One region of the Streptomyces sp. NBC_00663 genome, then DNA from elsewhere that is predicted to be linked to it. Evidence: riboswitches for the same ligand, from Rfam matches in the RefSeq annotation. Region 1 holds a riboswitch; the other holds the start of a gene.
What was found. A riboswitch is a leader RNA that binds a small molecule or an ion and turns the genes downstream of it on or off. The one in region 1 is predicted to bind glycine.

Region 1 (15,777 bases):
TGCTCGCCGGCCCGGACGGTCAGGCTCACCTCCTGGAGGATCGGCCGCCCCTCCCGTACGACATCCACGCCTTCCGCGCGCAGCACCTCCGTCACCGCAGCCCCCGGTTCACCGCGGACAGCACCGCCGCCGTCGCGCTCTCCCCGGCGCCCCACGCGGTGCGGCCGTTCACCTCGACCTCGGCGTAGGCGGTCCGGTCGGCGTCCTCGGTGAAGTCCAGGACGCGGACCGTGAACCCGGCGCCGGCGAGGGCGTCGACGAAGGCGGACACCGGGCCCGCGCCCGTGCCCTCGTAGTCACCGGCCCGGTCACCGGTGCGCAGGGTGCAGACGAAACGGTGCGCGTCCGGACCGTCCTGGTGGACGGACCAGGTCTCCAGCGCCACCTCGCCGTCCGCGACGACATACGTCGAGCGGAACAGGTCGTACAGCTCCTTCGGCGTCATCTCCCGCCCGCTGTCGTCCGTGGCCGCCTGCACGACGCGGGAGAAGTCCGGGCGCATGCGCGGCGGCAGGTCGACGCCGTGGTGGGTCTTCAGCAGGTACGCCATGCCGCCCTTGCCCGACTGGGAGTTCACCCGGATCACCGCCTCGTAGGAGCGGCCGATGTCGGCCGGGTCGATCGGCAGGTACGGGACGCTCCAGTGCTCGTCCGGGTGCGCGGCCCGATGCGCGAAACCCTTGCTGATCGCGTCCTGATGGGTGCCGGAGAACGCGGTGTGGACCAGGTCACCGGCGTAGGGGTGGCGCGGGTGTACCGGCAGGCGATTGCAGTGCTCGACGGTCTCCTTGACGTGGTCGATGTCGCTGAAATCGACCATGGGGTCCACACCCTGGGCGTACAGGTTCATGGCGAGGGTCACCAGGTCGACGTTGCCGGTGCGCTCGCCGTTGCCGAACAGGCAGCCCTCGACGCGCTGCGCGCCCGCCAGGACCGCCAGTTCGGCGCAGGCGACGCCGGTGCCGCGATCGTTGTGGGGGTGCACGGAGAGGATGACCGAGTCACGTCGGGACAGATTGCGGTGGACGTACTCGATCTGGTCGGCGTACACGTTCGGGGTCGCGATCTCCACCGTCGCCGGGAGGTTGTGGGTGACCGGGCGGTCGGGGCTCGCGTCCCACAGCACGGTCAGCATGTCGCACAGTTCCAGGACGAGGTCCGGCTCGGTGAGGTTGAAGGTCTCGGGGGAGAACTGGAAGCGGACACCGGGGTGTTGTCCGAGCCGGGCCATCCGCTCGGCGGCCTCCCGTACGGTCCGCCGGATGTCCGCCCGGTCGCGGCCGAGGACGACCTCGCGCCACACCGGTGACGTGGCGATGTACAGATGGACGACTGCCCTCGGCAGCCCCTCGATCGACTCGAAGGTCCGGTCGATGAGATCGGCCCTGGCCGGAGTGAAGACGACCGGCGTGACGTCGTCGGGCACGGCGTCGCTGGTCACCAGATGCCGGACGAAGTCGAAGTCGGCGCGGCTGGCGGACGGATAGCCCACCTCGATCTCCTTGAACCCGGTCGCGACCAGCAGGTCGTACAGGCGGCGCTTGCGCGGGGTGTCCATCGGCTCGGCCAGCGCCTGGTTGCCGTCGCGCAGGTCCACGGGGACCCAGAGCGGGGCGCGCTCGATACGGGCGCAGGGCCAACTCCGGTCGGCCACGGGGACGTTCACCCGCTCGTCGTACGGGCGGTAGCGGTGGTACGGCATGGGACTCGGGCGCTGCGGATTCCAGACGCTGGTCATGGCTTCGGCGTTTCCTTCGGCTCGGTCGGAAGAGACCGGCGGCAGCACGGCGCCCGCGGCGGGGTGCCGGTCGCGTCAGGCCCCGCCGCGGCAGCCGAGAAGAAGGAGACCACGGAAGATCATGGGAGTACGCTAGCCACTCCTCAGGTCCTCAGACAAGTGGGAAACGTGAAATGAGTACGTCGTCATCACCCCTGGGCCCCCTCCGGCCCAGCCCGCTGGTGGAACAGGCCGCCGAACGCCTGCGCGCGCAGATCGCCGCCGGCCACTGGGCGGTCGGCGGCAAGCTGCCCGGCGAGACCACCCTCGCCAAGGAGTTGGGCGTGGGCCGCTCCACGGTCCGCGAGGCCCTGCGCGCCCTGGCCGGCGCGGGGCTGGTCCAACCCCGGCAGGGCGCCGGGGTGTTCGTCCTCGCCACGGAACCGACGGCGGACTGGCCGACCCGGCTGCGGCGGGCCGCGGTGACGGATGTCTACGAGGTGCGGATGGGGCTGGAAGTGCACGCCGCCCGCCTCGCCGCCCGGCGCCGGACACCGGAGGACGTGGCGGCCATGGAGCTGGCGCTGCGGGGCCGCAGGGCGGCTTCCCTCCTGGACGACGAGGCGTTCATCGACGCCGACATCGCCTTCCACGCGGCGGTGGTGGGGGCCGCCCACAACCCCGTACTCGCCGATCTGTTCACGGAGTTCACCCCGGTCCTCAGACAGGGCCTCCTCGAACTCCTGACCCTGACCGGCCTGCGCACCCACGACCCCAACACGGCCGACGAGGCCCATGAGGCGCTGGTGCGGGCGGTCGCGGACGGCGACGCGGAGGCGGCGGCGGAGGTGGTGCGGGCCGAGCTGGAGGACCCCTTCGCGGCTTAGGAAGCGTGTCTGCGGTACTGTCCCGGCGCCACCCCGTACTCCCGCTTGAACGCCTTGGCGAAGGCGAACTCCGATGTGTAGCCGGTGCGTTGGGCGACCTGGCGGAGCGGCAGGTCCGCCTCGCGCAGCAGCCGGCCGGCCGTCGTCATGCGCCACCACGTCAGATACGCGAGCGGCGGCCGCCCCACCAGCGTGGTGAACCGCCGGGCGAACGCCGCCCGGGACAGACCGCCGTGGGCGCCGAGTTCCTCGACCGTCCAGGGGTGGTCCGGCGCGGCGTGGACGGCTTGCAGCGCCGCCGTCACCGCGGGGTCGGCGAGCGCCGCCGCCCAGCCCGTGGGATGCCGGTCGGTGCGGGCCTCGCCCTGCCACCAGGCGCGCAGGATGTAGAGCAGCAGGGTGTCCAGGAGCGCTGCGACGATGGCGTCCGACCCCGGCCGCGGCTCCTCCAGCTCGCTGCCCAGCAGCTCCACGGTCGCCCGCAGAGACCGGTGGGCGCCGACCGTGGCGGGCAGATGCACGACCTCCGGCAGCTCGGTGAGCAGGGGGTGTGCCCGGCTGCGGTCCAGCCAGTAGGCACCGCACAGCAGCACCGTGTCCGGCGCGGCGTCCCGTACGGGAGGCGGGGGCGGGGACGGGGGCGCGTCCGGCTGGAACCTCACGATCGTCGGCTCCACGTCCGGACCGCTGGTCAGCGCGTACCCCCGTCCGTGCGCCAGGAACACCACGTCGCCCGGCGCGAGCGCCACCGGCTCGCCCGCCGAGGGCAACAGCCAGGCCGACCCCCGCAGCACCACATGGAACCCGGCGCCCTCCGAGTCCTCGATCCGCATTCCCCAGGGCGCGTACTTGTCCCGCCGCCCCGAGTGCGGGCGCCCGGTGCGCATCGCGGCGATCGCGTCGCTGAGTACGTCCATGTCCACCACCGTAGCCGGGAGTTGGAGGGGAGAGACGCTGAGACAGGAAACGGAGATCAGCAGACATGGATCGTCTCGTCCGGGGCTCCTAGCGTGGACACCATGCCAACTACCGCACGTACCGTGCTCTTTCATGAAATCGGCGGACCCGAGGTACTGACCATCGAGGACGTACTGGTGCCCGCTCCCGGCCCCGGCCAAGTGGCCGTCCGGGTCGAGGCGTTGGGCCTCAACCGCGCCGAAGCCCTCTTCCGCTCCGGCGCCTACTACTACCAGCCCGCCCTCCCCGCTTCCCGCCTCGGCTACGAGGCGTCCGGAGTCGTCGAGGCGGTCGGCGCGGGCGTCACCGCGCTGACCGTCGGCGACCTGGTGACGACCGGACCCGGCATCGAGATGAGCGCCCAGGGGGTGTACGCGGAACGGGTCGTCCTGCCCGAGACCTCGGTGCTGCCCCGCCCCGCTTCCGTGGACGCCGTCACGGGGGCGGCGTCCTGGCTGACGTACACGACCGCCTACGGGGCCCTCCTGGAGACGGCGGGGCTCAGGCCCGGCGACCACGTCCTGATCACCGGGGCCTCCAGCGGGGTGGGCACGGCGGCGATCCAGGTGGCCCGTCGCGTGGGCGCGATCCCGCTGGCCACGACCCGTACGGAGGTGAAGCGGCAGGGGCTGCTGGACGCGGGGGCGGCCGAGGTGATCGTTTCCGAGGGCGGTGCCGAGACCGTGGCCAAGGAGGTCAGGCGGCTCACCGGCGGAAAGGGTGTCGAGGTGATCTTCGACGCGATCGGCGGCCCCGGCTTCCGTCCGCTCGCCGAGGCGCTCGCGGAGGGCGGCTCGGTGGTCGCCTACGGCCGGCTGGACAGCCGCCCCGCCGAGATCCCCTGGAACTGGCCCTTCACGATCCACACCTACGCCAACATGATCCTCACCGCGACACCGGGCGGGCGCCGCCGCTCCACGGCCTTCCTCAACGCGGGCTTGTCCGACGGCGGCTTCCGCCCGGTGGTCGCCGAGGTCTTCGAGGGCCTGGACCGCATCCAGGACGCCCATGCTCTGATGGAGTCGAACCGCCACACGGGGAAGATCGTGGTCCGGATCTGAGCCCGCCGGAATACACCTCGCCCGGCCGGGGTTGATGCCACTCAGACGTATGCACATGCATAAAATCTGGAGGGCATGTCATGAAGATCGGCATCATCGGCGCGGGAAACATCGGCGGCAACCTCACCCGACGGCTCACCGCCCTCGGGCACGAGGTGGCGGTGGCCAACTCCCGCGGCCCCCACACCCTCACCGCGCTCGCGGAGGAGACGGGCGCGACGCCCGTCCCGGTCGAGGAGGCCGCGCGCGGTGCGGAGGTCGTCGTCGTCACGATCCCGCTCAAGGCGATCCCGGACCTGCCGAAGGGCGTCCTCGACGGGGCGGCGGACGGGGTGGCGGTGATCGACACCGGCAACTACTACCCGCAGCAGCGCGACGGCAGGATCGCCGAGATCGAGGACGAGGGCGTGACGGAGAGCCGCTGGACGGAACGGCACCTCGGCCACCCCGTCATCAAGGCCTTCAACGGCACCTACGCCCAGGACATCCTGGACCGCCACCGCCCCGCCGGTGCCCCCGACCGCCAGGCCCTCCCGGTCGCCGGCGACGACGAGGCGGCCAAGGCGAAGGTCCGCGCCCTCATCGATGAACTCGGCTTCGACACGGTCGACGCGGGCGGCCTCGACGACTCCTGGCGCCAGCAGCCGGACACGCCGGTGTACGGCCTGCGGGAGGGCGTTGACGCGGTCACGAAGGCACTGGCGGAGGCGAGCCCGGAACGTCCGGCTGGGTTCCGCGCCTGACGCCTGCCAGAGGTCAGACGATCTCCAACGGCACGTGCGGCCCGTCCGGCAGCTCCACCTTGATCCCGTCGCCGGGCCGCACGACCCCGCCCTCCAGGACGACGCTCATGATCCCGCCCTTGAGCCGGAGCTTCCCGTCGTCGTCCCGGGTGACGACCTCCTTCAGGAGCCCCTTCCGGAACGCGTCGATCTGAAGGCAGGGGTTCCGCAACCCGGTCACCTCGACGACGGCGTGTTCGCCGAGGTGCAGCCGGGTTCCGACGGGCAGCGCGAGCAGGTCGATGCCCTGCGTGGTGACGTTCTCCCCGAGCTCCCCGGCCGCGACCTCGATCCCGGCTTCTCGCACCTCGTCGAACAACTCCTGGTGAAGAAGGTGCACTTGACGCAGATTCGGCTGTGAGGGGTCTCTCGCCACCCGGGACCGGTGCTTCACCGTCACCCCCGCGTGCACATCCCCCTCGACCCCGAGCCCGGCGAGCAGCGTGATGCTCTCCCGGTTCGGCTTGGTGAAGGAGTACGTCCCGTTGCTGCTGACCGCAGTGATCTTCCCGCCCATGGTGCGGAATCTATCTCAGGCGTCCTCGGCCCATTCCCGCAGTGCGGCCTTGGTCGCGAAGTCCGCCACGTTCTTGTCCAGCGGGTCGTCGGTGTACTGGTGGAAGCGCCACTTCGCCTTGATACGGGGCTTGCCCGCGGTCACGTAGTCCGCGATCCAGAGACCGTCGCCCGCGTAGGAGGTCGTGTCGATGTTCAGCCAGTAGTTCCGGTTCGTGTAGAGGACGACCCGGTTGTTCGGCCGCAGCTCCTTCACCTTCCGGATGAACCGGTCCTTCTCCGCGTTGGTCGCGTGCGTCCCCTCGCCCGTGGTCTCCCAGTCCACGGCGAGGATGTCGCCCGCCCGTTCCGGGGCCTTGCTCACGAAGTACTCCGCCTGGGCCGTCAGGTTGCCCGGCCAGAGGAAGTGGTAGAAGCCGACGACCAGACCGGCGTCCCGGGCCCGCTTCGTCTGGGCCGCGAGTTTGGGGTTGGTGTACGTACGGCCCTCCGTCGCCTTGATGAAGACGAAGGAGAGGCCGTCGGTGCCGTAGGAGGAGGACTGGTACGCGCTTACATCGATGCCGCGCAGCATGGGGGGACTCCCTGAAGTGCCGTTGGGGGGACAGGGGTTGGCGGGTGAATCGCCAACCACCTTGGCATGGAGGCCCCTTGCCCGTTCAGCACTCGATGATGTTCACCGCGAGTCCGCCGCGGGCGGTCTCCTTGTATTTGACGCTCATGTCGGCGCCGGTCTCCTTCATGGTCTTGATGACCTTGTCGAGGGAGACCTTGTGGGAGCCGTCGCCGCGCATGGCCATGCGGGCGGCGGTGACGGCCTTGACGGCGGCCATGCCGTTGCGTTCGATGCAGGGGATCTGGACGAGTCCGCCGACGGGGTCGCAGGTGAGGCCGAGGTTGTGTTCCATGCCGATCTCGGCGGCGTTCTCGACCTGTTCGGGGGAGCCGCCGAGGACTTCGGCCAGCGCGCCCGCCGCCATGGAGCAGGCGGAGCCCACCTCGCCCTGGCAGCCGACCTCGGCGCCGGAGATGGAGGCGTTCTCCTTGAAGAGCATGCCGATCGCGCCGGCGGCCAGCAGGAAGCGGACCACGCCGTCCTCGTCGGCTCCGGGGACGAAGTTGATGTAGTAGTGCAGGACGGCGGGGATGATGCCAGCCGCGCCGTTCGTCGGGGCGGTCACCACCCGGCCGCCGGCGGCGTTCTCCTCGTTGACGGCCATGGCGTAGAGGGTGATCCACTCCATGGCGTGCGCCAGCGGGTCGCCCTCCGCGCGGAGTTGGCGTGCCGTGACGGCGGCGCGGCGTTTGACCCTGAGTCCGCCCGGCAGGATGCCTTCACGGGTCATGCCGCGCGTCACGCAGGCCTGCATGACGCGCCAGATGTCGAGGAGTCCGGAGCGGATCTCGTCTTCGGTGCGCCAGGCGCGTTCGTTCTCCAGCATGAGCGCGGAGATCGACAGGCCGGTCTCCTTGGTCAGGCGCAGGAGTTCGTCGCCGGTACGGAAGGGGTATTTGAGGACCGTGTCGTCGAGCTTGATGCGGTCCGCGCCGACCGCGTCCTCGTCGACGACGAAGCCGCCGCCCACCGAGTAGTACGTCTTCGACAACAGCTCGGCACCCGAGGCGTCGAACGCCCACAGCGTCATGCCGTTGGCGTGGTACGGGAGCGTCTTGCGGCGGTGCAGGATCAGATCGTCGTCGTAGGAGAACGCGATCTCACGCTCACCCAGCAGGTTCAGCCGCCCCGTGTCCTTGATCGACGACACCCGGTCGTCCGCGTTCTCGACGTCCACCGTCCGAGGGGACGCGCCCTCCAGGCCGAGCAGCACCGCCTTCGGTGTGCCGTGGCCATGGCCGGTCGCGCCCAGGGAGCCGTACAGCTCCGAGCGGACTGTCGCCACCGAGGACAGGACGCCCTCGTTGCGCAGACGGCGGGCGAACATACGGGCCGCACGCATCGGGCCGACCGTGTGCGAGCTCGACGGACCGATGCCGATCGAGAACAGGTCGAAGACCGAGATGGCCACGGGAACTCCTAAAGAAAGGGTGGGGGCACACGCCATCGGGTGCCCCCACCAGGGAACTACTTGTTCAGACCGGGGTAAAGCGGGTGCTTGTCGGCAAGCGCCCTGACCCGGGTCTTCAGGCTTTCGACGTCGTACGACGGCTTCAGCGCCTCCGCGATCACGTCGGCGACCTCGGTGAAGTCCTCGGCGGTGAAGCCGCGGGTGGCCAGGGCCGGGGTGCCGATCCGCAGGCCCGAGGTCACCATCGGGGGGCGCGGGTCGTTGGGGACGGCGTTGCGGTTGACCGTGATGCCGACCTCGTGGAGACGGTCCTCGGCCTGCTGGCCGTCCAGCTCCGACTCGCGCAGATCCACCAGGATCAGGTGCACGTCGGTGCCGCCGGAGAGCACGTTGACCCCGGCCTCGCGGGCGTCCGCGGCCGTCAGGCGCTCGGCGAGGATGCGCGCACCCTCCACGGTACGCCGCTGGCGCTCCTTGAACTCCTCGCTCGCGGCGACCTTGAAGGAGACCGCCTTGGCGGCGATCACGTGCTCCAGCGGGCCGCCCTGGAAGCCGGGGAAGACGGAGGAGTTCAGCTTCTTGGCGAAGGCCTGCTTGGCGAGGATGATGCCGCCGCGGGGGCCGCCCAGGGTCTTGTGGGTGGTGGAGGTGACCACGTCGGCGTGCTCGACGGGGTTGGGGTGCAGTCCGGCGGCGACCAGGCCGGCGAAGTGGGCCATGTCGACCCACAGGTAGGCCTCGACCTCGTCGGCGATCCGGCGGAACTCGGCGAAGTCGAGCTGGCGCGGGTAGGCGGACCAGCCGGCGATGATCACCTTGGGGCGGTGTTCCTTGGCGAGGCGTTCGACCTCGGCCATGTCGACCAGGCCGGCGTCGTCGACGTGGTAGGCGACGACGTTGAACTGCTTGCCGGAGAAGTTCAGGCGCATGCCGTGGGTGAGGTGGCCGCCGTGGGCGAGGTCCAGGCCCAGGATGGTGTCGCCGGGGGAGGCGAGGGCGAAGAGGGCGGCCTGGTTGGCGGAGGCGCCGGAGTGGGGCTGGACGTTGGCGTACTCGGCGCCGAACAGGTCCTTGATCCGGTCGATGGCGATCTGCTCGGCGACGTCGACGTGCTCGCAGCCGCCGTAGTAGCGGCGGCCGGGGTAGCCCTCGGCGTACTTGTTGGTCAGGACCGAGCCCTGGGCCTCCATGACCGCGAGCGGAGCGAAGTTCTCCGAGGCGATCATCTCCAGGGTGGACTGCTGCCGGTTCAGCTCGGCATCGACCGCGGCGGCGATCTCCGGGTCCAGCTCATGCAGGGGCGTGTTCAGTGCGGACATCAGGTGTACGACTCCTCAGCCGGCGGAAAAGGCGGTGTACTCGTCGGCGGAGAGCAGGTCGGCCGGCTCGTCCGCGGTGCGTACCTTGAACAGCCAGCCGCCCTCGAAGGGGGCGGAGTTCACCAGCGACGGATCGTTGACGACGTCCTCGTTGACCTCGGTGACCTCACCGGAGACGGGGGAGTACAGGTCGCTGACCGACTTGGTCGACTCCAGCTCGCCGCAGGTCTCGCCCGCGGTCACCGTGTCACCGACCTCGGGGAGCTGCACGAAGACGACATCGCCGAGCGCGTTGGCCGCGTGCTCCGTGATGCCGACCGTCGAGACGCCGTCCTCGGCGCCCGACAGCCACTCGTGCTCCTTGCTGTAGCGCAGCTGCTGGGGGTTGCTCATGGCCTGAATTCTCCTGTACGCGGGGGAGTGCTGATGAATGCGGGACTGCTGGGAAGTGCGTGAGCAGCGGAAATGTGCGCAGGGTCACGCGCGGGCGCGCGACCTCGCGTCCAGTGTCTACTTCTGCCGCTTGTAGAAGGGGAGAGCCACGACCTCGTACGGCTCGTGCGTGCCCCGGATGTCCACCCCGACGCCGTCCGTGCCAGGCGCGGAGTACATGGCGTCGACGTAGGCCATCGCGATCGGCTTGCCCAGCGTGGGGGAGGGGGCGCCGGAGGTGACCTCGCCGATCACCTTGCCCTCGGCGACGACGGCGTACCCGGCGCGGGGGACGCGACGGCCCTCGGCGATCAGGCCGACGAGGACGCGCGGCGGCTCGTGGTCGGCGTTCTCGGCGGCCTCGCGCAGCGCCGCGCGGCCCACGAAGTCGCCCTCCTTCTCGAACTTGACGACCCGGCCGAGCCCCGCGTCGAAGGGGGTCAGCTCGGTCGACAGCTCATGCCCGTACAGCGGCATGCCCGCCTCCAGGCGCAGCGTGTCCCGGCAGGACAGACCGCAGGGGACCAGACCGACGCCCTCGCCGGCCTTGGTCAGGGCCTGCCACAGCTCAACGGCGTCCGAAGGCTTCACGAAGAGCTCGAAGCCGTCCTCGCCGGTGTAGCCGGTGCGGGCGATCAGGGCCGGGACGCCGGCGACCGTGCCGGGCAGACCGGCGTAGTACTTCAGACCGTCGAGGTCGGCGTCGGTGAGGGACGCGAGGATGCCGGGGGACTCGGGGCCCTGGACGGCGAGCAGCGCGTACGCGTCCCGGTCGTCGCGCACCTCGGCGTCGAAGCCGACCGAGCGCTCGACGAGCGCGTCGAGGACGACCTGGGCGTTGGAGGCGTTCGCCACGACCATGTACTCGGTCTCGGCCAGCCGGTAGACGATCAGGTCGTCGAGGATGCCGCCGTCCTCGCGGCAGATCATGGTGTAGCGGGCGCGGCCGACGCCGACGGAGGCGATGTTGCCGACGAGAGCGAAGTTCAGCAGCTGGGCGGCCTGCGGCCCGGTCACCGTGATCTCGCCCATGTGGGAGAGGTCGAAGAGCCCGGCCTTCGTCCGCACGGCGTTGTGCTCGTCGCGCTCGGAGCCGTAGCGCAGCGGCATGTCCCAGCCGGCGAAGTCGGTCATCGTCGCGCCGAGCGCGCGATGCAGGGCGTCGAGCGCGGTCAGGCGGGGTTCATTGCTCATCGGACGGTTGTCTCCCAAGGCATGACGGGCGAGGTCGTTCCTCCCCATCTGTCATCGGAACCTGAGAGGTTCGCCATGACCGCAGGGGACATGACTTGCACCTTGGGTGGAGCCACCGGAGGGCGGCTCGCTTTTCAGATGTGCCTCGCCCGCGCGGTAACGGGGCCTGAGAGATTCAAGGGAGGGACTTGCTCCTTCGGCGCCCCAACCAGTGGTGGGGACTCTCCCGCGCGGATTCAAACGGCCGGTATGCAGTTGGCGCGGACATCATTGCACGCATCGGGCACGGGCGGCAGGGCCGCATCGTCCCCGCCCGTCGCCACCCCCTTTGTGACTGGCTTGTGGCACGACGATCACCAAAACAAGAGAGACACCCCATTACCTTCTCTTTACGCTCGGTGGGGAGGGGAACCCCCCTGACCCCGGAGGAGGACGATCACGGTGAACAGGCCCACTGCGTACGCCACCACCTCGGCCGTCGCGCTGCCCGCACAGCCGACCGCTCCGGCCCAGGAGGCATGCGCACCGCGGCCGGTCGTGCGTGACCTGCGCGACCGCGCCGGCCACAGCCCGCACGCCCTGCTCTTCGCCCCGGCCGACCTGGTGGTGATCACCGGCCTGCCCGGCAGCGGCAAGTCGACCCTGATGCGACGCGCCGTCAAGGGCGTACGGATCGACTCCCAGGACACCCGCGACCGCTGGGACGCCCGCGCGCCCCGCCTTCTGCCGTACGCGCTCTACCGTCCCCTGGTCCGCTTCGCCCACTACGTCGGCCTGCGCCGCACCCTGCGCTCCGGCGAGGGGGTCGTGGTGCACGACTGCGGCACCCAGTCCTGGGTGCGCGGCTGGCTGGCCCGCGCGGCCCAGCGCCGCGGCGGCACCCTGCACCTGCTGCTGCTCGACGTCACCCCGGACACCGCGCTCCAGGGCCAGCGCGAGCGCGGCCGGGGCGTCTCGCGCTACGCCTTCCTCCGCCACCGCACGGCGGCCGCCCGTCTGATCCGCTCCGTGGAGAAGGGCGAACTGCCCCAGGGAGTGGGCTCCGCGATCCTCCTCGACCGAGAGGCAGCGGACGCCCTACGCCGGATCGGGTTCACGGGCTGACGGGCAGGGCGCCAGGGGCCTGCCACCCGTTAGCCTTTCAGCCACACCAGCGGTACTCGGCAGGCGGACGGACAGATGGACTTCCCGGCACAGGACTTCCCGGCACAGGCGCACCCCTATCCGCACGGCGGCGGATGGCCCGGCAACGAGCTGGAGGAGGTGCTCTCGGCCTCCCTCGGTGTGCCCGGGGCCGGCGGCCGGATCATCGAGGTCCTTGGCCGCAGCTTCGTCTGGGTCCCCCTGCCGAACGGCGGCGGCGCCCACACCGGCCCCCTCGATCTGCCCACCCTCCAGATCGAGGGCCAGGCCTACGTCCCGGTCTTCAGCTCGGAGGAACAGTTCCGTCAGGTCGCCGGGGCGCACATGTCGTACACCGTCGCCCCCGCGGTGGAGTTCGCGCGCGGACTGCCGCCGCAGCTCGGCATGGCCCTCAACCCGGACGGCGTGGTCGGCGTGCCCCTTCCGCCGGCCGCCGTGGCGGACCTGTGCCGGGTGGGCCGCACCCCGCTGGACGGCCCCAACAGCGGCGGCCGGGTCAAGCTCTACGAGCCCGACTGGCAGGACGACCCGGTGGACTTCCTCGCCGCGGCCTGCGCCGAGTTCGCCGCGACGGGAGTCGTCCTGACGGCCCGCCGCTGCCTCGCCGCCATCGAGACGGCCGACCCCGTGATGTTCGTGGGCGTGGAGCTCTCCCCATGGGAGGGCGACTTGCGTACCCTCCCGATGGACGCCCTGGGCCGGGCGTTGGGCCAGGCACCGGTGGCCTGGCCGGTCAACCTGGTCCTGCTGGACGTGGTGGACGACCCGGTGGGCCACTGGATGCGCGAGACGGTACGTCCGTTCTACACGCAGGGCATGTAGACGTACCCAAGGTGCGCGATCAACCCCCACGGCCCGCAGCCCGCAACACACCACAAGCCCCGAGCTCTCAACGCTTAAGCTGTTTCCGACTACGAAACTTTCCCGAAGGGGCGGTAGAAGGTGAGTGCCAGCGGCACAGCGACCGGCCAGGTCGAGCACATGCTGCGCCAGGTGACGCCAGGGCGCTACGACGCCTACGAGGCACTCCTCCGCGCCCTCGCCACCCCCTCCTCCGGCCAGATCTGGATGCTCCTCTGGCACGGCCAGGCGGGCTCCCCGGACGCCCAGTACGGAAACATGGAAGTGGACGGCTACGGCTACGCACCTTGCGTGACCTCCGCCCAGGAACTCTCGGCGAGCGGCTGGAACCGCTCGTACGAAGTCGTCGACGGCGTCGACGTGGCACGCACCCTCTACCCGGACCATTTCGGTCTGTGGCTCAACCCGCACGCCCCCGGCGGCGGCGTCGGCATCCCCTGGCTCGACCTGCGCCGGATCGCGACCGGCCTGGAGCGCCAGCCCGCGGGTCCCCTGCGGCTGTCGGAGCCCGGTATCGAGATCCCGCAGTTCTACGCCCTGATCGCGCAGAACGCCCACCGCACCCCGGCCGTCCGCTCGCTGCGCCGCGCCTGGGTGCAGCCGGCGCTCGGGGCGCCGTACCTCGCCATCGGTCTTGATGTCTACGACACCAGTCCGCCCGCCGTCGACTCGGTGCGCGCGATGATGCAGCAGTCCATCGGCGCGGTCCCCGACGGGCTGCCGGTGTCGACCGTGGCCATGTCCGACGAGTACGACCCGGTCGCGATGTGGATGCGGGCCGGCGCCCGTCCCTTCTACGACCGCGAGGCGCACGCGGCCCCGGCGCAGGCGCCGGCGGCCGGGTACGGCTACCCTCCGGCGCCCGGCGGCTACTGAGCCGAACCAGCCACAGGCTCCCGTGTTACGGGAGTGTGTCTGCGCGCGTAGATGAGGGCAGAAGGCCCCGTGAGGCCCGTATTGCCCCAACTGGCCTGCGTCCGGCGGCCGTTACCTGCTGTCCGGATAACGGAACCCCGCAGCCCGCATCACGTTTATGCATCCTTTCCTCGCCAAGTCTGGCAACAGATCGCCAAAGCGTTGAAGACTCCCGCACCAGGGGTGGGTTCGCCCCTGTGTACGACGGACTGATCACGCCGCTACAGCGGCAAGTGCGGGCCGGCTACCGCCGGTTGAGAGGGGTCCCTGCCAGATGACGGCACCATTGCACGAGCCGACCGCGGAAGCGGCCCCGAGCGCGGCCGAAGAAGCGGCGGTCAACGCCGGCGCCAAGGCCGTACAGGGGCGTTCCCTGGGCCGGATCGCCTGGGAGCGTTTGAAGCGGGACAAACTCGCCCTCGCGGGCGGCATCGTCGTGCTCTTGCTCATCGCGGTCGCGCTGCTCGCGCCCGTGATCACCAGCCTCTACGGCCAGGACCCGAACTCGTACAACGACAAGGACCTGATCGACCCGCTGTTCGGCACCCCCAAGGGGTCCTTCGGCGGCATGAGCGGTGACCACTGGCTCGGCGTCGAGCCGGTCAACGGCCGTGACATCTTCGCCCGCATCGTCTACGGCGCCCGGATCTCGCTGCTCGTCGGCTTCCTGTCCGCGATCGTCGCCGTGATCATCGGTACCGTCCTGGGCGTCCTGGCCGGCTTCTTCGGCGGCTGGGTCGACTCGGCCATCAGCCGGGTCATGGACGGTCTGCTGGCCTTCCCGCAGCTGCTGTTCATCATCGCGCTGGTCTCCGTCATGCCGAACGAGATGCTCGGACTGTCCGGCACGGGCGTGCGCCTGTTCGTGATGATCCTGGTCATCGGCTTCTTCGGCTGGCCCTACATCGGACGCGTGGTGCGCGGCCAGACGCTCTCGCTGCGCGAGCGTGAATACGTCGAAGCGGCCCGTTCGCTCGGCGCCGGGCGGCTCTACATCCTGTTCAAGGAGCTGCTGCCCAACCTCGTCGCGCCGATCATCGTGTACACGACGATGATGATCCCCACCAACATCCTCACCGAGGCGGCGCTCAGCTTCCTGGGCGTGGGCGTCAAGCCGCCCACGGCCTCCTGGGGGCAGATGCTCTCGAACGCGATCGACTACTACAAGTCGGACCCCACCTACATGGTGGTCCCGGGTGTAGCGATCTTCATCACGGTTCTTGCCTTCAATCTCTTCGGCGACGGCGTGCGGGACGCGCTGGACCCGAAGGGATCCCGCTGAACTGCCGTACACAAAGCGTCCCGTGGCACCAACACGGGGTCTCTCATCAAATCCGGAGGATCCGAGATCGTGACTACCCAACGCACCTCAGGGCGGCGGAAGCAGGCACTCGCCGCTGCCGCCGCGGTCGCCGCGCTGCTGACGACGGCGGCGTGCGGCGGCGGCGATGACGACGGCGGCAACGGCAAGGGCTCCTCGACGGGCGCGGCCGGCTTCAACGCCGCGAACAACAAGGTCGCCCAGGCCTCGCTCGCCAAGAAGGGCGGCGAGCTGAAGTTCGCCGGTGCCCAGGACGCCGACTCGTGGGACACCACGCGCGGTTACTACGGCTTCATGTGGAACTTCGCGCGCTACTACAGCCGCCAGCTCGTCACCGGTGCCGCGGCCCCGGGCGAGAAGGGCACGGAGCTCACCCCGGACCTCGCCAACGGTCTCGCCAAGATCACCGACGGCGGCAAGACCTACACGTACACCCTGCGTGACGGCATCACGTGGGAAGACGGCAAGGAGATCACCTCCAAGGACGTCAAGTACGGCATCGAGCGCGTCTGGGCGCAGGACGTGCTGTCCGGCGGCCCGGTCTACCTGAAGGACGTCCTCGACCCCAAGGGCGAGTACAAGGGCCCGTACAAGGACTCCTCCGCCGACAAGCTCGGTCTGAAGGCGATCGACACTCCGGACGAC
Region 2 (15,777 bases), 5.1 Mb from region 1:
AAAGCCCCCCAAACCCCTACGGTTGATGCTCATGACCCTGAGCATCCGCAACCAGCTCCCCGGCACAGTCACCACCATCACCACCGGCGAAGTCATGGCCACCATCGGCATCCGCCTCACCGGCGGCCAGAACCTCACCGCGGCGATCACCAAGGAATCCGTGACCGACCTCGGCCTCACCGAGGGCTCCGCCGTCCGCGCCCTCATCAAGTCGACGGAGGTAGCTCTCGCCACCGCCCCGGTGACGGGCCTGTCCATCCGCAACCAACTCCCCGGCACGGTCACCGCCGTCGCCACGGGCGCCGCGATGGCCTCCGTGAAGATCGCGTTCGATGGCACCGAACTGACTGCCGCCATCACCAAGGACGCCGCGGCCGACCTCTCCCTCGCGGCCGGCGCCTCGGTAGTGGCCCTGATCAAGTCGACCGAGATCTCCGTGACAACGGCGTAACAGGACGCCGTACGCCCCCCAAACGAAAAGGGCCCCGCCGAAGCGGGGCCCTTGTTCACATCCGAGCTCAGTGGTCGTACGCGTCCAGCGGCGGGCACGAGCACACCAGGTTCCGGTCTCCGAAGGCCTGGTCGATCCGCCGCACCGGCGGCCAGTACTTGTCGGCGACCACGACCCCGCTCGGGAACACGGCCTCCTCACGGCTGTACGCGTGCTCCCAGTCACCCCCGAGCGCCCCGGCGGTGTGCGGGGCGTTCCGCAGCGGGTTGTCCTCCGCGGGCCACTCCCCGGAACCGACCTTCTCGATCTCCGCGCGAATGGCGATCATCGCGTCGCAGAACCGATCCAGCTCGATGATGTCCTCGGACTCGGTCGGCTCGATCATCAGCGTCCCGGCCACCGGGAACGACATCGTCGGCGCGTGGAACCCGTAGTCGATGAGCCGCTTGGCCACGTCGTCCACACTCACACCCGTCGCCTTGGTCAGCGGCCGCAGATCGATGATGCATTCGTGCGCGACCAGCCCACCGGGCCCGGTGTAGAGCACCGGGTAGTGCGGCTCCAGCCGCTTGGCGATGTAGTTGGCGCTCAGCACCGCCACCTGCGTGGCCCGCTTCAGCCCTTCGCCGCCCATCAGCCGCACATAGGCCCAGGAGATCGGCAGGATCCCCGCGGACCCCCAGGGCGCGGCGGAGATCGGCCCCACACCCGTCTCCGGACCGGCCGCGGGCTGCAACGGGTGGTTCGGCAGATACGGCGCCAGATGCGCCCGCACACCCACCGGCCCCACGCCCGGACCGCCGCCACCATGCGGGATGCAGAACGTCTTGTGCAGATTCAGATGCGAGACGTCCCCACCGAAGTGCCCCGGCTTGGCGAGCCCGACCAGCGCGTTGAGGTTGGCGCCGTCGACATACACCTGCCCACCGGCCTCGTGCACCTGCGCGCAGATGTCGGCGACATGCTCCTCGAAGACACCGTGCGTCGAGGGGTACGTGATCATCAGCACCGAGAGCTCGTCCCGGTGCTGCTCGATCTTCGCCCGCAGATCCTCGACGTCGATCTCACCGTCCTCGGCGGTCTTCACGACGACGACCTTCATGCCGGCCATCACAGCGCTCGCGGCATTGGTCCCATGCGCGGAGGACGGAATCAGACACACAGTCCGCTGCTCATCACCGTTGGCCCGGTGGTATCCCCGTACGGCGAGCAGTCCGGCCAGCTCCCCCTGCGACCCGGCGTTGGGCTGCAACGACACCTTGTCGTACCCGGTGACCTCCGCGAGCCGCTCCTCCAGCTCACGGATGAGCGTCAGATAGCCCTGCGCCTGCCCGGCGGGCGCGAAGGGGTGCAGCTGCCCGAACTCCGGCCAGGTGACCGGCTCCATCTCGGTGGTGGCGTTGAGCTTCATGGTGCAGGAGCCCAGCGGGATCATGCCGCGGTCGAGCGCGTAGTCCCGGTCGGCGAGCCGACGCAGATAGCGCAGCATCGCGGTCTCGGACCGGTACTGGTGGAAGACGGGGTGGGCCAGGAACTCGTCCGTCCGCACCATGGCGTCCGGCAGCGCGTCCTCGGCCGCCGCGTCCAGCGCCTCGACGTCCCCTTCGACCCCGAACGCGGTCCATACGGCGCCCAGCTGGGCCCGCGTGGTGGTCTCGTCGCAGGCGACGGAGATGTGATCGGCGTCGACGAGCCGCAGGTTGACCCCGTTCTCCTCGGCGGCGGCGACGACCTCGCCGGCCTTGCCGGGCACCCGTACGGTCACGGTGTCGAAGTAGGCGCCGTGCACGACCTCGACCCCACCGGCGGTGAGCCCCGCGGCGAGGACACGGGCGTACCGGTGGGTCCGCCGGGCGATGCCCTTGAGCCCCTCCGGCCCGTGGTAGACGGCGTACATCCCCGCCATCACCGCGAGCAGCACCTGGGCGGTGCAGATGTTGCTGGTGGCCTTCTCCCGCCGGATGTGCTGCTCACGAGTCTGGAGGGCGAGCCGGTACGCCTTGTTCCCGTCCGCGTCCACGGACACACCCACGAGCCGCCCGGGCAGGCTGCGCGCGAACTTCTCGTGCACCGCCATGTAACCGGCGTGCGGCCCGCCGAAGCCCATCGGCACCCCGAACCGCTGCGTGGTCCCGACGGCGATGTCGGCTCCGAGCTCGCCGGGCGACTTCAGCAACGTCAGCGCCAGCAGATCGGCGGCGACGGTCACCAGGGCTCCCAGCTCGTGCGCCTGGTCGATGACGGCCTTGATGTCGCGTACGGCACCGGAGGCGCCCGGGTACTGGAGGAGCACGCCGTTGATCTCCCGCGCGGCGATGTCGGCGGGAATCCCGTCGCTGAGGTCGGCGACGACGACCTCGACACCGGTCGGCTCGGCGCGGGTCTCGATGACGGCGACGGTCTGCGGCAACGCGTCCGCGTCGACCAGGAACAGCCCCTTCTTGTTCTTGCCCATGCGCCGGGACAGCGCCAGCGCCTCGGCGGCGGCCGTGCCCTCGTCGAGCAGCGAGGCACCGGAGGTCGGCAGCCCGGTGAGCTCGGCGACCATGGTCTGGAAGTTGAGGAGGGCCTCGAGCCGACCCTGGGAGATCTCGGGCTGGTAGGGCGTGTAGGCCGTGTACCAGGCGGGGTTCTCCATGACGTTGCGCAGGATGACGGGCGGGGTGAAGGTCCCGTAGTACCCGAGCCCGATCATGGACCCGAGAACCTGGTTCCGGTCGGCGAGCGACCGAAGCTCGGCCAGCACCTCGGCCTCGGTACGCGCCCCCGGCAGATCAAGGGAGTCGGCGTTCTTGATCACATCCGGCACCGCGGCGGCGGTGAGCTCGTCCAGCGAGCCGTAGCCGACCTGCGCGAGCATCTTGGCCCGGGCCTCGTGGTCGGGGCCGATGTGACGCTGCTCGAAGGGGATCCCCTGCTCGAGTTCGGTGAGCGGAGTGCGGTGGGCGGTCATTGCGGAGGCCTCCTGGTCTGACGCGACCTTTGAGGGACACCACGGCTGCGGGTCCCGGCGGCCTCCCCCTCTGTCATCTCAACCTGAGAGCTTCACCGGACACCCGAAGGTGCCCGGCTTTCACCGTCGGTGAGAGCGGAAGCCGTCGACACCCGCTCTGCTTTCCAGAGTGGCCTCGTCAGTGCGGTACGTGGGCCTGAGAGATTCCGGGGAGGATTTGCTCCTTCGGCGCCTCCGGACGATCTCCGGAGGACTCTCCCGCACAGGGTCAACAGCCGCTTGCCAGCCTACCAGCGCGCAAAATGCGGATCCCTGGAGGAGCCCTCGAGTGGCCACCGGTCTCAATCTGCTCTTTTGTAGTGCTTACGGATGAGTTGCGAGTCGCGACGTAGTGGAGGGCCCGTGCAGACCGATATCGATCCGCGCAACCTGATCGGCCGCAAGGCGATGGACCGCAACGGCATCAAGATCGGCACGATCGACGAGGTCTACCTCGACGACGCGACCGGCGTGCCCGAGTGGGCGGCCATACGCACCGGCCTGTTCTCCAGGGACGCCTTCGTCCCCCTGGAGCCGAGCGAACTGATCGAGGGCTCCTTGCGAGTCCCCTTCGACCGCTCCTTGATCAAGGACGCCCCCGACTTCGGCGTGGGCCGCCACCTCTCCCCCGACCAGGAACTCCAGCTCTACCACCACTACGGCCTGGACGTGGCCCCCGCACCCCCACTCCCGGACCGAGACTTCGGCAAACTGGCAGGCACAGAGGACGCGGACGCCTAACCCCGAAGCCCTCCACAGGGGCCACCCGCACCCGACAACGAGACTGTCACGGGTGGTGCGGGTGGGAACACAAATCCGGCCGAAGGCCGGATGCGACCCCACCCCCCTCCGCCACCAACGGCAATGGCTCAGCCACAGCCAACAACGCATCATCAACCCGAAACGTCCGCACCCTCCCCGGTCCGGAATCCGGCGTCTCGAACCGCACCGTCACCCGCCCCAGCCCACTCCCCTGAACCCACCCGTGCCCGAACTCGGCATGCACCACGTCGTGCCCCGCAACAAACCGCCGCTCGACAGCCACCTCCACCGCCTCCGCAGCCACCACATCCCCCGGCTCCTCCTCGGCCAGTTCCCCCAGATCCCCCGCGGCCTGCGCGAACAGATCCTCCTGCGTGTAGTCGGCCAGCCCGGAAACCCCCACCCCCAGCAACCGCACACCCCCCGTCGTGTCCACGGACTCCAACAACCGAGCCGCGGCCTCCCGCACGACCGCCGGATCATCGGTGGGCCCCCGCAGCGTCTCGGACCGGGTCAGCGTGGAGAAGTCGTACCGCCGCACCTTGAGCACGATCGTCCGCCCCGACAACCCGGCCCCCCGCAGCCTCCGCACACACCGGTCGGCCAGCCGCTGCACCTCCATGCCCACCCGCAGCCGATCGTGGATGTCGACGTCGTACGTGTCCTCCACCGACACCGACTTGGTCTCCCGCTCCGCCACCACCGGCCGCTCGTCATGCGCCAACGCCATGGCGTACAGCCCGTGCCCGTGCGCCTTCCCCAGCAGCCGTACGAGCTCGTCCTCCCCGGCCTCGACGATCTCCTCGACCGTGTGGATCCCGGCCCGCCGCAGATGGTCCCCGGTGGCCGGCCCCACTCCCGGCAGGATCCGCACGGACATCGGCCCGAGCAGCCCTCGCTCGGTCCCCGGATCGATCACCACCAGACCGTCGGGCTTGGCCTGCTCGGACGCGATCTTCGCGAGCATCTTGGACGCCGCGAGTCCCACCGAGCCCGTGAGCCCGGTGACCGCCCGTATGTCGGCACGCAGCTTCTCCCCCACCAGCCGCGCCGAGCCCTCGTCCCAGGCCACGCCCCCGGCCTCCAGATCCACGAACGCCTCATCGAGGCTCAGCGGCTCCACAAGCGGCGACAGCGCCCGCAGCAGCGCCATCACCTGCTCACTGATCGACCGGTAGAACCCGAAGCGCGGCACGAGATACGCGGCATTCGGCGCCAGCCGCCGCGCCTGCGCCATCGGCATCGCCGAATGGACTCCGAAGACCCGGGCCTCGTACGACGCGGTGGCCACCACACCACGCGGTCCCAGCCCGCCCACGACGACGGCCTTCCCGCGCAGACTCGGCTTGGACGCCTGCTCCGCCGAGGCGAAGAAGGCATCCATGTCGAGATGCAGGATCGTGGGCGCGTTTCTCACATGTCCGATGCTGCCCTACGCCACTGACAATGCCCTCGGTAATGCCCCGGGCAGAGCCTCAGACGGCCCGATTGCCCCGCCGCCGCGCCAGCTCGTCGGCGGGGTTGTTCCCCACCAGCGTCTCGCCGGTGTCGATCCGCTCCCCGTGCAACTGCGACAAGGCGCTCTCGACGTCCCGCCACACCACACCCACGGCGATCCCGAAGATGCCCTGGCCGCCCTGGAGCAGCGCGTGGACCTCGTCGGGCGAGGTGCACTCGTAGACCGTGGCGCCGTCGCTCATCAGCGTCATGCGTTCCAGGTCCCGGAAACCGCGCTCCCTGAGATGCTGCACGGCGGTACGGATGTTCTGGAGCGACACACCGGTGTCGAGGAACCGCTTGACGATCTTCAGGACGACAACGTCCCGGAAGCTGTACAGCCGCTGCGTCCCCGACCCGTAGGCGGGCCGCACACTCGGCTCGACGAGCCCGGTACGCGCCCAGTAGTCGAGTTGGCGATAGGTGATGCCGGCGGCCGCGCAGGCCGTCGGACCGCGGTAGCCGATCTCCTCGGACGCCATGGACGTCGCCCCTCCGCCACTGCTCGGCACGGCCGCCGGTCGCTGCGGAACGTGATCGGCCGCGCTGCCGTAAAGCGGGTACGGACCGCTCGCCCCGAGACTGCGTCCGGGGGCACCCCCAGCCGTACCGTCGCCGCTGCTTCTCACGCCGACCTCCGTCCTTGACCTGCCTTCTCGACGGTAGGCAGTCACCTGGGGCACGTCAACGATCGCCACACTCGGCACGCCGAGTGATAATCACCCTAGGAGTGGTTTCCCGTACCCCACCGCGGGGAAAGGCTAGCCGAATGCGCTTGAGGCGGGCCGTAGGACGCTCTCACACGCCGGTGGCAAATGCCAGCATTTCCGTGATGACCGGACACACCCGCTCCGGACACACCCGCCCCGTCACGGACCGCGCGTCCGCCGGGCCGGCCCCGCTCACTGACTGCTGGTGCCGAAGTCCTCCGGCGAGATCTGGTCGAGGAACTCGCGGAACTTCTCCACCTCGTCCTCCTGCTCGTCCGGGATCGCGATCCCGGCGTCGTCGAGCACACCGTCGCTGCCGTAGATCGGCGTTCCGGTGCGCAGCGCCAGCGCTATGGCGTCGGAGGGCCGGGCACTCACCTCGACCCCGCTGGCGAAGACCAGCTCCGCGTAGAAGACGCCCTCACGCAGGTCCGTGATGCGCACTTCGGTGAGCTCCTGGCCGACGGCCTCCAGCACGTCCTTGAACAGGTCGTGGGTCAGCGGTCGTGCGGGGGCCATGCCCTGCTGGGCGAAGGCGATCGCCGTCGCCTCCCCCGGCCCGATCCAGATGGGGAGGTAACGGTCGCCTCCCACTTCACGCAGAAGCACGATCGGTTGGTTGGAGGGCATTTCGACCCGGACACCTACGACATCGAGCTCGTTCACACAGCAACCCTAGGCCGTGCCCGGGACGTTTGGGTAGTCGGGCCGGAAACGGGGGGCGGATCCGACACCCACGCCCTTCAGGGCAGCCGTACACCGAGGGCCGTCTGCACCAGCGCCGCGTGCAGCTTCACCGTGAGCCCCGCCAGTTCCTTCGTACGCGCCTCCGCGTGCGCCCGGGTCTGCGGATTGCGGTGACGCTTCAGCGGGGCCACCACCTGGTCCACAAGGCCCGCCTCACGGTCGGCGGCGGCCTTCATCGCCCGCAGATGCCGCGGCTCGATCCCGAACCGCCCCAGCTCGACGACGAGCGCCGCCACGGTGACCGCCTCGGCGTCGTACGCCCCGTCCGGCAACGGAGCGATGAGCCCGTACGACTCCCACTCCTTGAGCTCCTGCTCACCGATCTCGGCGGCCGCCATCAGCTCGGCCCGGCCGATCCGCGCCGCCGTAGGGGCCTCCCAGGGGTCCGGAAGGGCTTCCCCTCCGTCCCGCTGGCGCCCCACCACCGGCAGTGCCACGGCCTCACCGCGCTCCATGGCGTCCAGGTACTCCCGGATCACCTTGAGCGGCAGATAGTGGTCCCGCTGCATCCGCAGCACATGGCCGAGGCGCTCGACGTCCTCCGCACTGAACTTGCGGTACCCCGAAGGGGTCCGTTGCGGCTCGATGAGCCCCTCGGACTCCAGGAAGCGGATCTTGGAGATGGTGACTTCGGGAAACTCGTCGCGCAGCACGTTGAGCACCGTGCCGATGCTCATCAGCCCACTGTCCGCGGCGGCGGCACCGTGACCGGCACCGCCGCTCGGTGTTTGAAGCATGGACCTTCCCTGACGGGGTCAGTAGCCCCGCTGGCTCGCGTAGAAGACCAGCCGGTACTTGCCGATCTGTACCTCGTCCCCGTTGTGCAGCGGCACCGTGTCGATCCGCTCCCGGTTCACATACGTGCCGTTGAGGCTGCCGACGTCGCCCACGGTGAACGAACCGTCCTGCTGGCGACGGAACTCCACGTGGCGGCGCGACACCGTCACGTCGTCCAGGAAGATGTCGCTCTGCGGATGACGACCGGCCGTGGTCAGATCGCCGTCCAGCAGGAAGCGGCTGCCCGAGTTCGGGCCGCGGCGCACGACCAGGAGCGCGGAACCCAGCGGCAGCGCGTCGACGGCCGCCTGCGCCTCCGGGGAGAGCATGGGCACCTGTGTCTGACCGGTGACCTCGGCGTCGTAGGCCTCAAGACCGGAGATGGAGATGGTGGAGGTCGTCTCGGACGGGCGCTCGGGCGCACCGCGCAACGGCGCACCGCAGTTGGAGCAGAAGCGGCTGTTCTCCGCGTTGCGGTTACCGCACCTCGTACACACCAGGGCCGACATGGAAAACTCTCCACCCGTACTCGAGGTTGACGGTTGCCCGAAACCTATGCCGCCGGACTGCGCAGGGTCAACCGGCGCGCCCTGCGCTCCGGGAGCGTCACCGCCCACCTGGTCCCGGAACAGGGGGCGCTGGCCCTCCGCGTCTGGCTGTGCGCGATGACGAGCGGTCGCGTTCGCATTGCCGCTACCCTCTCGCGCGCTCTTGCCGAACAACTTCGCAAACAACTTCACGGGCGATTCCCCTTGACCGAAACAGACCCGCCCGTGGGGCAGGACGAACCCTGATTGCATACACCGGCCGACCCGGACATCCTGACAACGTCCGTATCCACCAGACAGTTTCCACCACGCACCACCCAATCGGTGCGCCGACCCCCCGCAACCTCATGCCCTGGCCGGACGTCCCTCATGCACCCGCGGTTCACCGGGAGGACGACCGAGCGTAGTCAGGCTGCTTCGCGGCTCGCAAGGCGTCCACGACGATCTTGGTCGACCGCTCGACGGTGACCGTGGCCTGCTCCTTCTCCAGAGTCTGCACCACGCCTCCAGGAATGTTGAGCGCCGGTTCCAGGTCCTGCGGTTTGCCGATGACCTTGAAACGATAGGGAGCGTTGATCTTGTTCCCGTCGACGCTCACGCTGTTGCCCGAGTCGGTCAGATAGGTGCCGGCCACCACACGCACACCGTTCACCTGGATCGCCTCGGCACCGGCCGCGCGCAGCTCCTGGATCGTGTCGAGCAGCATGTCCGCCTCGACCGTCCCCTTCGTGTCCTCGATCGTCATCGTGATGCCCGGCCCCTGCGCGGCCACCGTGCCCGCCAGGATGCCGAGTTGCCGCTCCTTCTCCAACGTCTGCTTGCGGGCCTCCTCCGCCTGGTCCGAGCTGTTCTCCAACTCGTCCCGCTGGTTCTCGAGACCCTGCTTCTCGTCCTCAAGACGCTGTGTACGGTCATCGAGTTCATCGAGGATGCGAACAAGATCTTCCTGCCGGGCACCGCGCAGCGCGCTGTCGCCGTCGCTGTTCGACGCCACCTGCACGGCCAGCCCGAAGCCGAGGCCGAACAACAGCACGGCGACGATCAGTTGGGCACGGGTGACCCTCGGCGGCCACAGCCCCTGAACCAGCCGCTGCCGGCCGGTCAGCCCGGGCTTCTCGTCCTTCCGCGACGCCGCCGCCTCCGGGGCCGTCGCGGGCCGCTCCTCGGGCAGTTCCTTGCGCAGCCTGTTCTCCGGCGTGCCGTCCTGGTCGCTCATCGGCCTCACGCCCGGAAGACGTGGCGACGGATCGCCGCGGCGTTCGAGAAGATCCGGATACCGAGGACGACGACCACACCGGTGGACAGCTGGGCCCCCACGCCCAACTTGTCGCCCAGGAACACGATCAGCGCGGCGACGACCACGTTGGACAGGAACGACACCACGAAGACCTTGTCGTCGAAGATGCCGTCGAGCATGGCCCGCAGACCGCCGAAGACGGCGTCGAGCGCCGCCACGACGGCGATCGGCAGATAAGGCTCGACGACCGCCGGAACCTCAGGCCGGACCAAGAGCCCGGCCACGACTCCCACGACGAGGCCCAGTACGGCGATCACGATGTGCCCTTCTCAGTTCTCGGCTGTGCTGTACGTACGATCACACTCGTTGCTGCGGGCAACCGGAGATCCCCCTCTACGGAGATGCCCGTCCGGATGCCGTAGTTCTCTTGCAGGGCGTTGAGATAGAGCCCGTCGGCGCTGTTCTGGAACCTGGTGCTCAGCCGCTGCCCGTCCCCCACCGCGAGCACCGTGTACGGCGGCACCAGCGGCCTGTTGTCGACCAGTATCGCGTCGCCCGCGGCCCTGATCGCGGACAGCGCCGTCAGCCGCTGTCCGTTGATGGAGATGGCCTCCGCGCCCGATTCCCACAGCCCGTTGACCACGCGCTGCATGTCCCGGTCCCGGACCCGACCGGTGTCGGAGAACCCGGAGGTCTCCCGCGGATCGCCGTCGCCACCGGTGGTGGCCTCCTTGGCATCGTCCACGACCAGCTTCACACCGGGTCCGTGGACGGCCGTGGCACCCGACAGAATGCCGACCAGGTCCGCCTGCCCACTGCCGCCGCTGTCCCGGAGCGCCTCACGTTGCATGGCGCTCACATCGTCCCGAAGGTCGTCGACCGTGCCCTCGAGCTTGTCGGCCGTGTCCGTCTCACGGTCGATACGGTCGATCAGCTCCTCGCGCTCCTTGGCTACGACGGGAGCCGCGACGCGTGCCTGCGCCGCACCGACGGTCACGACCAGAGCCGCCAGCACCAGGCCGGCGGCGAGACCGAGCTTCGCCCGCAGTGTCTTCGGCAGGCCCCCCTCGCCCGCGGCCTTCTTCCGAGCGGCCGCCTCCGCATACCCGTCGTCGAGGCTGTGGTCCATGACGTTGGTGAGCAGCGACATGGATGCGTCCGGGCGCGAGGGGCGCGTAGGAGTGCTCCGAACGGGGGGCTGCTGCGGCATGCCGCACATCGTCGCACGTCGCGACCACTACCTCCGAATGGCCCCACCGGCGTGCCGGACAGGCCCCCTTGGGGACACTTGTCCGGCACGCGCGCGTGCAGTGCTTCTCAGCGTCCGGCGCTGTCCACGACCGCCGACCACTCGTCGAGCAGCGCCTGGGCGGAGGCGTCATCGGGCCCTTCGGCCCACAGATGGGTGACCGCCTCGGCGGGGTCGGGCAGCACCATGACCCATCGCCCGTCGGTCTCCACGACCCGCACTCCGTCGGTCGTGTCGACAAAGCGATCCCCGGCTGCCTCCACGACCCGGCGCATCACAAGTCCCTTGACCGCCCAGGGAGTAGCCAGATCCCGTTTGAGGACATGCGCCCGCGGAATCCGCGCGTCGATCTGGCTGAGCGTGAGCTGCGTCCGCGCCACCAGCCCGATCAGCCGCACAAAGGCCGCCGTACCGTCGAACACACTGCTGAACTCGGGCACGATGAAGGCGCCCTTGCCGTCACCGCCGAAGATGGTCGAGTCATCCCGCCCGACCCGTGTCAGGTCGTCGGGCGACGTCGTCGTCCACTCCACCTGCGTCCCGTGGTACGCGGCGACCTGCTCGGCGATCCGCGTGGTGGTCACCGGCAGTGCCACCCGCCCGCTGCGCCGCTCCGCGGCCACCAGGTCGAGCATGACGAGCAGCGCCCGGTCGTCCTCGACGATCCGTCCCTTCTCGTCGACCAGCGACAGCCGCTCACCGACCGGGTCGAACCGCACCCCGAACGCCGCCCGCGACGACGCCACGATCTCCCCGAGCCGCACAAGACCCGACCGCCGCACATCCGCGGTCTCCGTAGGACGCGACTCATCGAGACCCGGGTTGACGGTCAGCGAGTCCACCCCGAGCTTGCCGAGCAGACTGGGCAACACAAGCCCGGCGCTACCGTTCGACGCGTCGACGACGACCTTCAGCCCCGACTCGGCGATACCCGTCGTATCGACGTTCCGCAGCAGCGACCCGGTGTACGAGTCGAACACACTCGCGGGGAAGTGCAGATCCCCGATCTCCCCCGGGAACGCACGGCGGTACTCCTGCCGCGCGAACACCCGGTCCAGCTTCCGCTGACTGCCCTGCGACAGGTCGGCGCCGCGCCCGTCGAAGAACATGATGTCGACGGAGTCCGGCACCCCGGGCGTCGTCCGAATCATGATGCCGCCCGCACTGCCCCGCGCGGTCTGCTGCCGGGCCACGGGCAGCGGTACGTTCTCCAGATCCCGTACGTCGATGGCGCTGGCCTGCAACGCGGAGATGACCGCTCTCTTCAGCGCACGCGCGCCACGCGAGTGGTCGCGGGCCGTGGTGACGGTCGACCCCTTCTTCAGCGTCGTCGCATAAGCGCCGGCGAGACGCACGGCCAGCTCGGGAGTGATCTCCACGTTCAGAATCCCCGACACCCCACGGGCACCGAAGAGATGCGCCTGCCCCCGCGATTCCCAGATCACCGAGGTGTTGACGAAGGCACCGGCCTCGATGGTCTTGAACGGGTAGACCCGCACATTGCCCTGAACGATCGATTCTTCACCGATGAGGCACTCGTCGCCGATGACCGCGCCGTCCTCGATCCGTGCCGCACGCATGATGTCGGTGTTCTTACCGACGACACAGCCACGCAGATTGCTGTGCTGCCCGACGTAGACGTTGTCGTGCACCACGGCCTTGTGCAGAAACGCCCCGCTCTTCACGACGACGTTGGACCCCACGACCGTGTGCTCACGGATCTCGGCGCCGGCCTCGACCTTGGCGTAGTCCCCGATGTAGAGCGGGCCCCGAAGAACGGCGTCGGGATGCACTTCCGCACCCTCGGCCACCCACACACCCGGCGAGAGCTCGAAGCCGTCGATCTCGACGTCGACCTTGCCCTCCAGGACGTCCGCCTGGGCCTTCACATAGCTCTCGTGGGTACCGACGTCCTCCCAGTACCCCTCGGCGACAAAGCCGTAGATCGGCTTGCCTTCCTTCATCAGCTGAGGGAAGACATCACCGGACCAGTCGACGGGCACATCGGCCTCGACATAGTCGAAGACCTCGGGCTCCATCACATAGATGCCGGTGTTCACCGTGTCGGAGAAGACCTGCCCCCAGGTCGGCTTCTCGAGGAAGCGCTCGACCTTTCCTTCTTCGTCGACGATGGTGATACCGAATTCCAGCGGATTGGGTACGCGCGTCAGACAGACAGTGACCAGCGCGCCCTTCTCCTTGTGGAAATTGATCAGCTCGGTGAGGTCGAAGTCAGTCAGGGCATCGCCGGAGATGACGAGGAAGGCATCGTCCTTCAACGCCTCTTCGGCGTTCTTGACGCTTCCGGCGGTACCGAGTGGCTTCTCCTCGTTGGCATAGGAGAGCTCCATTCCGAGCTCTTCGCCGTCACCGAAGTAGTTCTTGACCAGTGAGGCCAGGAACTGAACAGTAACGACGGTCTCGTTGAGCCCATGCCTTTTGAGCAGCCTCAGAACGTGCTCCATGATCGGGCGGTTGGCCACGGGCAGGAGCGGCTTGGGCATGCTCGAGGTCATGGGGCGAAGGCGTGTGCCTTCACCTCCGGCCATCACGACGGCCTTCATGTCGGAAGCGTCCTCCTCACAAGAGACGACGGTCTAGCCGACTTCACCCGTCCAGATTGTCCCGCACTTTTCCACCGCGGGCCATCGCGCCACTAAGGCTGCGCCAATCGACGAGTTCAATCGGCCATGGCGTCCGCACGGATCAGTCGGCGGACTTGTACCACGTAGAGGACTCCTGCCCACCAGTACAGCGTTGTACCCCAACCTGCGAACGCCCATCCGAAAATAGCAGCGAGTGACGGCAACCAGCCAGTTCCGTCACTGAGCAGTAGCAAGGGGAAGGCATACATCAAGTTGAACGTGGCGGCCTTGCCAAGGAAGTTCACCTGCGGCGGCGGATAGCCATGGCGCCGGAGGATACCCACCATCACCAGCAGGACCAGCTCTCGCGCCAGCAGTGCAGCGGTCAACCAGATGGGCAGAATCTCGCGCCAGGTCAGTCCGACCAAAGTCGAGAGAATGTAGAGCCGGTCTGCCGCGGGATCCAGGAGCCGGCCGAGGCTGCTGATCTGGTTCCAGCGCCGGGCGAGCTTGCCGTCCAGATAGTCACTGACTCCACTGAAGGCCAGCACCAGAAGCGCCCAACCGTCACTCTGGGGCCCTCCGAACTCAGGCCTGAGGATCAACCACAGGAAGAGGGGCACACCAACGAGCCGCGCCATGCTGAGGATGTTGGGGATGGTGAGGACCCGATCCGTTTGGACGCGAGTCTCCTGGACCTCCACCCGGGGGCCTCCTGTGGGAAACGTACCAACGATGCCCCCTGACCCTACCTCAACACAAAAAAGCTCCGGCTCTCGGGCGGTATGCCCAAGAGCCGGAGCTATAAAAGGAGTTCGGCGGCGTCCTACTCTCCCACAGGGTCCCCCCTGCAGTACCATCGGCGCTGTAAGGCTTAGCTTCCGGGTTCGGAATGTAACCGGGCGTTTCCCTCACGCTATGACCACCGAAACACTATGAAACTGTCAAACATGCCGCACCACACCCGTGACCATGGGCATGGGGCCGTTCGTGGTTTCAGAACCAACACAGTGGACGCGAGCAACTGAGGACAAGCCCTCGGCCTATTAGTACCGGTCACCTCCACCCATTACTGGGCTTCCAGATCCGGCCTATCAACCCAGTCGTCTACTGGGAGCCTTACCCCATCAAGTGGGTGGGAATACTCATCTCGAAGCAGGCTTCCCGCTTAGATGCTTTCAGCGGTTATCCCTCCCGAACGTAGCCAACCAGCCATGCCCTTGGCAGAACAACTGGCACACCAGAGGTTCGTCCGTCCCGGTCCTCTCGTACTAGGGACAGCCCTTCTCAATATTCCTGCGCGCGCAGCGGATAGGGACCGAACTGTCTCACGACGTTCTAAACCCAGCTCGCGTACCGCTTTAATGGGCGAACAGCCCAACCCTTGGGACCGACTCCAGCCCCAGGATGCGACGAGCCGACATCGAGGTGCCAAACCATCCCGTCGATATGGACTCTTGGGGAAGATCAGCCTGTTATCCCCGGGGTACCTTTTATCCGTTGAGCGACGGCGCTTCCACAAGCCACCGCCGGATCACTAGTCCCGACTTTCGTCCCTGCTCGACCCGTCGGTCTCACAGTCAAGCTCCCTTGTGCACTTACACTCAACACCTGATTGCCAACCAGGCTGAGGGAACCTTTGGGCGCCTCCGTTACTCTTTAGGAGGCAACCGCCCCAGTTAAACTACCCATCAGACACTGTCCCTGATCCGGATCACGGACCCAGGTTAGACATCCAGCACGACCAGACTGGTATTTCAACGACGACTCCACAACCACTGGCGTGGCCGCTTCAAAGTCTCCCAGCTATCCTACACAAGCCGAACCGAACACCAATATCAAACTGTAGTAAAGGTCCCGGGGTCTTTCCGTCCTGCTGCGCGAAACGAGCATCTTTACTCGTAGTGCAATTTCACCGGGCCTATGGTTGAGACAGTCGAGAAGTCGTTACGCCATTCGTGCAGGTCGGAACTTACCCGACAAGGAATTTCGCTACCTTAGGATGGTTATAGTTACCACCGCCGTTTACTGGCGCTTAAGTTCTCAGCTTCGCACGCCCGAAAGCGCACTAACCGGTCCCCTTAACGTTCCAGCACCGGGCAGGCGTCAGTCCGTATACATCGCCTTACGGCTTCGCACGGACCTGTGTTTTTAGTAAACAGTCGCTTCTCGCTGGTCTCTGCGGCCACCCCCAGCTCGGAGAGCAAGTCTCCTCACCAGTG

Region 2: it holds a riboswitch for glycine, as region 1 does, so the genes downstream of both, gcvP (aminomethyl-transferring glycine dehydrogenase) here and gcvT (glycine cleavage system aminomethyltransferase GcvT) in region 1, are expected to answer to the same signal.

Annotation. Positions count from the first base shown of each region.
Region 1 covers NZ_CP109027.1:2,958,761-2,974,537, reverse strand. The annotation lists gene OG866_RS13310 (ABC transporter ATP-binding protein) at 1-95, opposite strand, end outside; gene OG866_RS13305 (2-isopropylmalate synthase) at 92-1,738, opposite strand; gene OG866_RS13300 (FadR/GntR family transcriptional regulator) at 1,912-2,604, shown strand; gene OG866_RS13295 (AraC family transcriptional regulator) at 2,601-3,521, opposite strand; gene OG866_RS13290 (zinc-dependent alcohol dehydrogenase family protein) at 3,624-4,622, shown strand; gene OG866_RS13285 (NADPH-dependent F420 reductase) at 4,703-5,365, shown strand; gene OG866_RS13280 (MOSC domain-containing protein) at 5,379-5,921, opposite strand; gene OG866_RS13275 (glycoside hydrolase family 25 protein) at 5,937-6,494, opposite strand; gene OG866_RS13270 (L-serine ammonia-lyase) at 6,580-7,947, opposite strand; gene glyA (serine hydroxymethyltransferase) at 8,004-9,266, opposite strand; gene gcvH (glycine cleavage system protein GcvH) at 9,282-9,659, opposite strand; gene gcvT (glycine cleavage system aminomethyltransferase GcvT) at 9,777-10,892, opposite strand; glycine riboswitch at 10,931-11,036, opposite strand; glycine riboswitch at 11,037-11,131, opposite strand; gene OG866_RS13250 (AAA family ATPase) at 11,334-11,996, shown strand; gene OG866_RS13245 (enhanced serine sensitivity protein SseB) at 12,072-12,857, shown strand; gene OG866_RS13240 (enhanced serine sensitivity protein SseB C-terminal domain-containing protein) at 12,978-13,772, shown strand; gene OG866_RS13235 (ABC transporter permease) at 14,086-15,093, shown strand; gene OG866_RS13230 (ABC transporter substrate-binding protein) at 15,163-15,777, shown strand, end outside.
Region 2 covers NZ_CP109027.1:8,087,698-8,103,474, reverse strand. The annotation lists gene OG866_RS36735 (TOBE domain-containing protein) at 32-451, shown strand; gene gcvP (aminomethyl-transferring glycine dehydrogenase) at 519-3,404, opposite strand; glycine riboswitch at 3,475-3,572, opposite strand; glycine riboswitch at 3,579-3,675, opposite strand; partial or broken gene OG866_RS36725 (PRC-barrel domain-containing protein) at 3,807-4,175, shown strand; partial or broken gene OG866_RS36720 (DNA polymerase IV) at 4,100-5,622, opposite strand; gene OG866_RS36715 (MerR family transcriptional regulator) at 5,681-6,331, opposite strand; gene OG866_RS36710 (bifunctional nuclease family protein) at 6,605-7,078, opposite strand; gene ftsR (transcriptional regulator FtsR) at 7,156-7,896, opposite strand; gene OG866_RS36700 (FHA domain-containing protein) at 7,915-8,805, opposite strand; gene OG866_RS36695 (DUF881 domain-containing protein) at 8,867-9,700, opposite strand; gene OG866_RS36690 (small basic family protein) at 9,706-10,038, opposite strand; gene OG866_RS36685 (DUF881 domain-containing protein) at 10,035-10,871, opposite strand; gene OG866_RS36680 (mannose-1-phosphate guanyltransferase) at 11,039-13,534, opposite strand; gene OG866_RS36675 (CDP-alcohol phosphatidyltransferase family protein) at 13,651-14,259, opposite strand; rRNA gene rrf (5S ribosomal RNA) at 14,369-14,485, opposite strand; rRNA gene OG866_RS36665 (23S ribosomal RNA) at 14,582-15,777, opposite strand, start outside.